Regions from separate parts of the Streptomyces sp. NPDC059917 genome, predicted to be linked through region 2. Evidence: predicted binding sites of a transcription regulator. Region 2 holds the regulator's gene; the other holds the start of a gene.

Region 1 (3,405 bases), on a different contig from region 2:
TGGCGAGGAAGACCACGTCGCTGAGGTCCAGTTCGACCTCCAGGTAGTGGTCCCGGAAGGTGTGGTTCTGGGCCGGGTCCAGGACCTCCAGCAGCGCCGCCGCCGGGTCGCCCCGGTAGTCGGAGCCCACCTTGTCGATCTCGTCCAGGAGCACCACCGGGTTCATCGACCCGGCCTCCTTGATGGCCCGCACGATCCGGCCGGGGAGCGCCCCGACGTACGTCCGCCGGTGTCCGCGGACCTCGGCCTCGTCCCGTACGCCGCCCAGCGCGACCCGGACGAACTTGCGCCCCATGGCGTGCGCCACGGACTCGCCGAGCGAGGTCTTGCCGACCCCGGGCGGCCCGACCAGGGCCAGCACCGCCCCGCCGCGACGGCCCCCGACGACGCCCATCCCGCGCTCGGAGCGGCGCTTGCGCACGGCCAGGTACTCCGTGATGCGGTCCTTCACGTCGCTCAGCCCGGCGTGCTCGGCGTCGAGGATCGCGCGGGCGCCCTGGATGTCGTACTCGTCCTCGGTCCGCTCGTTCCAGGGCAGTTCCAGCACGGTGTCCAGCCAGGTGCGGATCCAGGAGCCCTCGGGCGACTGGTCGCTCGCCCGCTCCAGCTTCTCGACCTCCTTGAGGGCCGCCTCGCGGACGTTCTCGGGGAGGTCCGCCTCCTCGACGCGGACGCGGTAGTCGTCGGACTCCTCGCCCTCCTTCTCGCCGTTCAGCTCGCGCAGTTCCTTGCGCACGGCCTCCAGCTGACGGCGCAGCAGGAACTCGCGCTGCTGCTTGTCGACGCCTTCCTGCACGTCCTTGGCGATGGACTCGGCCACGTCCTGCTCGGCGAGGTGGTCGCTGAGCATCTTGACGGCGAGCCGCAGGCGGGCGACGGCGTCGGCCGTCTCCAGCAGCTGGAGCTTCTGCTCCAGGGTCAGGAAGGGCGAGTAGCCGGAGTTGTCGGCGAGGGCGGAGACGCCCTCGATCTGCTGCACCCGGTCCACGACCTGCCAGGCGCCGCGCTTCTTGAGCCAGCTGGTGGCGAGCGCCTTGTACTCCTTGACCAGCTCGGCGACGGCGCCGGGCAGCGGCTCCGGCACCTGCTCGTCCACCGTCTCGCCCTCCACCCACAGGGCGGCGCCGGGCCCGGTGGTACCGGCCCCGATCCGGACCCGGCCGCGGCCCCGGATCAGGGCCCCGGGATCCCCGTCGGACAGCCGCCCCACCTGCTCGACGGTGCCCAGCACGCCGGTCCCGGCGTACTTCCCGTCGACCCGCGGTACGAGCAGCACCCGTGGCTTCCCGGTACCGGCGGCGGCCTGGGCCGCTTCCACGGCACCGCGCACCTCCGAGTCGGACAGGTCCAGCGGAACGACCATCCCCGGCAGCACGACCTCGTCGTCAAGCGGCAGCACGGGCAGAGTGAGCGTTACGGACGTCGAAGCCATGATTTTCCCTCCGGCAGCGAAGTTGAGCTATGCCGACTCAATGCTTGTGCGCCGCCCAATGTTCCCCAACCGCCGTTCGCCCGGGGCGAACGCGTCCGGCCCCCCTCGGACCCGGGGCCGATGTCAGTGGTGGGTCCTACCCTTCGCGCATGAGCATCCTCGGGAGCTACGTCCGGCTGACCGTCGACGAGCTGGAGCGCGCCCGGCGCGACCCGGCCTGGGTCGAGGCGCTCGGGTCGGGCGGGGCGCGCGGGGAGCGCTGGTGCAGTGCCGGCACGGCCTGGGACGCCCTCGGGTTCCTGACCCGGCGCATCGGTTTCCCCGTCGACATCGCGCACGGCGAGGAGGCGCTCCCCTGGAGCGGGGTGCCGGGGGCCGGGGCGGGGGCGTGGAGCTACGGGCCGCCGCGCTGCCTGACGCCCGGGCAGGTGCGGACCGCCGCCGCGGCCATGGCGGCGACGGACGGCGACCGGCTGGTGGGCGGCGTCGGCCCGGCCGACCTGGCCCGGGCCGACGTCTACCCGGTGCACGCCTGGGAGGGCGGGGCCTCGCTGGAGGGCGTCGTGGCCCGCTACGAAGAGCTGCTGCCCTTCTTCCGCGCCGCGGCGGCGGACGGTGACGCGCTGCTGGTGTGGCTGTCGTAGTCGCCGTGGTCGCCGTGGTCGCCGTGGTCGCCGTAGTCGCTAGGACGTGATCTTCACGTCGCCCGAGCTGGTCGTCACGGTCAGGCGCGCCGTGGACGCCGGGTCCGTCGGGACGCCCACCTCGCGGTCGCCGGAGCTGGTGGTCACGCCGACCCGGTAGGGGCCACCGGGCACGCGCAGGGTCACGTTCCCCGAGCTGGCCTGCGCCGTCACCGAGGAGGGCGCCCGCGTGAAGTCGAGCCGGGCGTCGCCGGAGCTGGAACTCACCTCGGCGGACGGCCCGCCCAGTGCCGTACCGGTGATGTCGCCGGAGGAGGTCGAGACGCGCAACGGCCCGGCGATCCGGTCGGCCCGTACGGATCCGGAACTCGCCTCCAGGTCGGCCTCCGCCACGCCCGTCACCTTGAGGGAGCCGCTGCTCGTGCCCAGCTTCACCTTGGCCGTGGCCGGTACCTCCAGGCGGTAGTCGACGTAGCAGGAGGTGCCGTCGCCGCAGTCGTCGGTGAAGGTGAGGGCCCCGGCGGAGACCCGCTGGTCGGGGCGGGGCACGGTGTCGCCGCGGTAGTGGACCGTGCGGTGGACGGCGACGCCGGGGCCGGTGCCGGGAACCACCTCGATGGAGCCCCTGCGCGCGTTCTTGATCTCCACCGAGGTGACGGCCTCGGCGACGGTGGCGTCGGCGGCCGCGGTCTTCGTCGTCTTCTGGTCCCCGCCGGCGAGGAGGTCGGGGGTGCAGCCGGAGACGAGCAGGCCCGCGGTGAGGGCGGCGAGGGCCGTGACCGGCAGGGTGAGGGCGCGGCGTGAAGTCATGCCACCAGTCTGGCGACCCGGCCCCGCCCGATCGATGGCGCTGCTACCCGTCCCGAGGTAGTGCTAGCACCACCCCCGCCTCCGGCGAGCGTCCTCAATCGCCGGACGGGCTGGAATCGGCCGGGACGACGTCCAAGCCGGTCCGGCGACGCCAACGCCGGTCCCGTGCCCACCGGAAGCGGGCTGGAATCGGCCGGGCTCACGCGCGACGACGCCAACGCCGGCCCCGTGCCCACCGGAAGCGGGCCGGAAGCGGCAAGGGTGACGTCTACGCCGGTCCCGTGGTCACCGGGAGCGGGCCGGGGGTGCCCCACTCGCTCCAGGACCCGTCGTACACGCCCGGATCGGCGTACCCCGCCAACACCGCCCCCAGCGCGAGCACACAGGCCGTGACCCCGGACCCGCAGCTGACGTACAGCCGCTCCCGATCCCCCGCCACCCGCCGCAAGGCCACCCGCAGCTCCGCCTCCGGCAGCATCGCCCCGCCCCGCTGGAGCTCGCCGAAGGGCAGGTTGAGCG
Region 2 (3,405 bases):
CCCGAAGGACGCCACCGAGGCCGAGATCAAGAAGGCGTACCGGAAGCTCGCCCGCGAGTTCCACCCGGACGCCAACAAGGGCGACTCGGCGGCCGAGGAGCGCTTCAAGGAGATCTCCGAGGCGCACGACGTCCTCGGAGACAGCAAGAAGCGCAAGGAGTACGACGAGGCCCGCGCGCTGTTCGGGAACGGTGGCTTCCGCCCCGGTCCCGGCGGTGGCGGCGGTTTCTCCAACTTCGACCTGGGCGACCTCTTCGGAGGCGCCCAGGGCGGGGGCGGAGCGGGCGCCGGCGGCTTCGGCGGCGGTCTGGGCGACGTGTTCGGCGGCCTGTTCAACCGCGGTGGCGCGGGCCCCGGTGCGGGCACCCGCACCCAGCCGCGCCGCGGCCAGGACATCGAGTCCGAGGTCACCCTCTCCTTCACGGAGGCGGTGGACGGGGCCACGGTGCCGCTGCGGATGTCCTCGCAGGCGCCCTGCAAGGCGTGTTCGGGCACCGGCGACAAGAACGGCACGCCCCGGGTGTGCCCGACCTGCGTCGGCACCGGGCAGGTCTCGCGCGGCAGCGGCGGCGGCTTCTCGCTGACCGACCCGTGTGCGGACTGCAAGGGCCGCGGCCTGATCGCCGAGACCCCCTGCGACGTCTGCAAGGGCAGCGGCCGGGCCCGTTCCTCGCGCACCATGCAGGTCCGGATCCCGGCGGGCGTCTCCGACGGCCAGCGGATCCGGCTGCGCGGCAAGGGCGCTCCGGGCGAGCGCGGCGGTCCCGGCGGCGACCTGTACGTCGTCGTGCACGTGGACAGCCACCCGGTGTTCGGGCGCAGGGACGACAACCTCACGGTCACCGTCCCGGTCACCTTCGTCGAGGCGACCCTGGGCGCCGACATCAAGGTGCCGACGCTGAACGGCCCCGCGGTGACGCTGAAGCTGCCGCCGGGCACCCCCAACGGGCGCACGATGCGCGCCCGTGGCAAGGGCGCGGTCCGCAAGGACGGCACCCGCGGCGACCTGCTGGTGACGGTCGAAGTGGCCGTCCCGACAGAGCTGTCGGACAAGGCCCGCGAGGCGCTGGAGTCGTTCCGCGACGCCACGGCCTCGGAGGACCCGCGCTCCATCCTGTTCGAGTCCGCGAAGGGAGCATGACATGGACGGCCGCCGACGCAATCCTTATCAGCTGACCGACGAGACCCCGGTCTACGTCATCTCGGTGGCCGCCCAGCTCTCGGGCCTGCATCCGCAGACCCTCCGCCAGTACGACCGCCTCGGCCTGGTCTCCCCGGACCGGACGGCCGGGCGCGGGCGCCGCTACTCGGCCCGGGACATCGAGCTGCTCCGCACGGTGCAGGCGCTGTCCCAGGACGAGGGCATCAACCTGGCGGGCATCAAGCGGATCATCGAGCTGGAGAACCAGGTCGCCGCGCTCCAGCAGCGCGTCGCCGAGCTGTCCACGGCTGTGGACGGTGCGGCGGCGGTGCTGCGCCAGCGCGAGGCCCAGGTGCACGCCTCGTACCGGCGCGACCTGGTCCCGTACCAGCCGCCGCAGCCGGGCAACGCCCTGGTCGTCTGGCGGCCCAAGCGGCCGCTGGACTGACCCGCGACCCGCCGCGCAGGGACCTTCACGGGCCCCGCTCCCCACCTCGGGGAGCGGGGCCCGTGCGCGTTCCTCAGACCAGGTGGTCGGGGTCGAGGTCCGGGTCCGGGTCGTGTTCGGCGGTGAGCCCGCCGCCGCCCGGCAGGGCGCCCGGTCCGTCGAGGATCCCCGACTGCGCGATGAGGAAGCCGAGCTGCGCCCGGCTGCCGCTGCCCAGGACGGTGGCCAGCTTGGCGATGTGCGCGCGGGCGGTGCGCACGTTCATGCCGAGCCGCCGGGCGATGGCCTCGTCGACGTACCCCTCGACGAGGAGCTGCGCGATGGAGCGCTGGACGCCGGAAATCCCCTCGGGGGTGTGCCGGTACGTCACTTCCTGGCGCAGGGGCACAGCGCGCCGCCAGAGCTGCTCGAAGACCTTGATGAGGTACTCGACCAGACCCGGGTGCCGCAGCTCCAGCGCCACCCGCCGGTCGTCGCTGGCGGGGATGAAGGCCACGGTGCGGTCGAAGATGATCAGGCGCTCTATCAGTTCTTCGAGCGTACGGATCTCCACCTTGCCCGCGGAGATGCGGTCCACGTAGGCCAGCGTGCCCTGGCTGTGGCGCGCGGTGTGCTGGTAGAGGGTCCGTATGCTGACCCCGCGGTCGATCAGCGGGGCGTCGCGCTCCAGCGCCTGGGTCAGGGCGAGCGAGGGCCGGGCGCCGCCGGGCTGGACGGTCAGCACCTCGGTGTGACATTCGGCCGTCGCCAGGTTCAGCGCCGCGTTGATCCGCTCGAATCCCTCCAGCACGGTGATGGCGTGAGTGTTGGCGGGACTCTGGGCACTGATGGTAAGGAACGGCTCGAAAGCGTCGGTGAGATCTACAGCGCTGCGTCGGCGGTCCTGGATCTCACGTTCAATCGGGTGGAGACGTTGGGCCAATGCGACGGATGGGGGAACCGGACGCAGCTGGTTCGCGTCGTCCGGATCGGGCTGCAGAAGAGCGAATTCAAGCAGGCAGGGAGCATTTTCAACTTCTCCCCTTGCGATACGGCCCGTGCTGAGCGCTGCCGCGTAGAGCCGTGCTCCCTCGTCGCACAGAGACGTGACGGGGTGGGGATGTGTCTCGTTTGTGCCGCTTCTGGGCAAATCTCCACCCCCCAGGGTCCTGAACATGCAAGAACATGATGCATCGTCCCTGTGGCAGTGACGTGCCTGAATGAGCCATCGTCGGACACGCGGGGGAGAGGATTCCATCAAGTGAGGACGAAGCCGACCATGTACAAAAGAATGCTTCGCTCGGCGCTTGCCGTTGTTTTCTCCGCCGTTGCGGTTTTTGGTGCAGTCAGCGCCGTCGACACAGACGCGGGGAGCGCCAGGGCCAGCTGGGACACCGGCTGGACGATGGCGCCGGCAGGAACATCGTTCGACACCGGCTGGACCAATGCGCCGGTTCTGAAGAACGGCACGGGCTCGACCGACTCGCCCCAGGGTTCCGAAGGTGACACCGGTTGGACCTCTCACCCCGAGGCGGTGTCCTCATGACCCCCGACGACCGCGACTTCCGTCGCGAAATGGCATCTGCGTACCGGTCCGGATGGCAGTTCATCGATCTCGTCACGGCCATCCCCCACACTGGCGATTCGTTGATGGTCACCCTCTTCGGCCAGCCGATCGTCGTCGTGCGCGAGGAGGACGAGGACGTCCGTGCCTATCGCTGCCTGCGCCGCCCGCGCGGTGCGCCGCAGCCCGTCCGCTGCGAGGTGCGGTACGGGATGGTCTTCGTCAACCTTGATCAGCGCGACCACCAGCTCTTCGAACCCGATGTCACCTCCG

Evidence for each region. The regulator HspR, encoded in region 2, represses chaperone genes until heat shock. The targets are predictions, from matches to a motif close to TTGAGNNNNNNNNNCTCAA.
Region 1: the regulator HspR is predicted to act here: its motif matches at 1,455-1,473, upstream of lon (endopeptidase La).

Annotation. Positions count from the first base shown of each region.
Region 1 is NZ_JBHWLC010000009.1:12,458-15,862, reverse strand. It holds gene lon (endopeptidase La) at 1-1,432, opposite strand, end outside; gene ACFWAR_RS07745 (DUF1877 family protein) at 1,582-2,076, shown strand; gene ACFWAR_RS07740 (DUF4097 domain-containing protein) at 2,116-2,886, opposite strand; gene ACFWAR_RS07735 (sulfurtransferase) at 3,155-3,405, opposite strand, start outside.
Region 2 is NZ_JBHWLC010000086.1:23,379-26,783, reverse strand. It holds gene dnaJ (molecular chaperone DnaJ) at 1-1,141, shown strand, start outside; gene ACFWAR_RS33495 (heat shock protein transcriptional repressor HspR) at 1,143-1,589, shown strand; gene ACFWAR_RS33490 (helix-turn-helix transcriptional regulator) at 1,663-2,745, opposite strand; gene ACFWAR_RS33485 (hypothetical protein) at 2,830-3,114, shown strand; gene ACFWAR_RS33480 ((2Fe-2S)-binding protein) at 3,111-3,405, shown strand, end outside.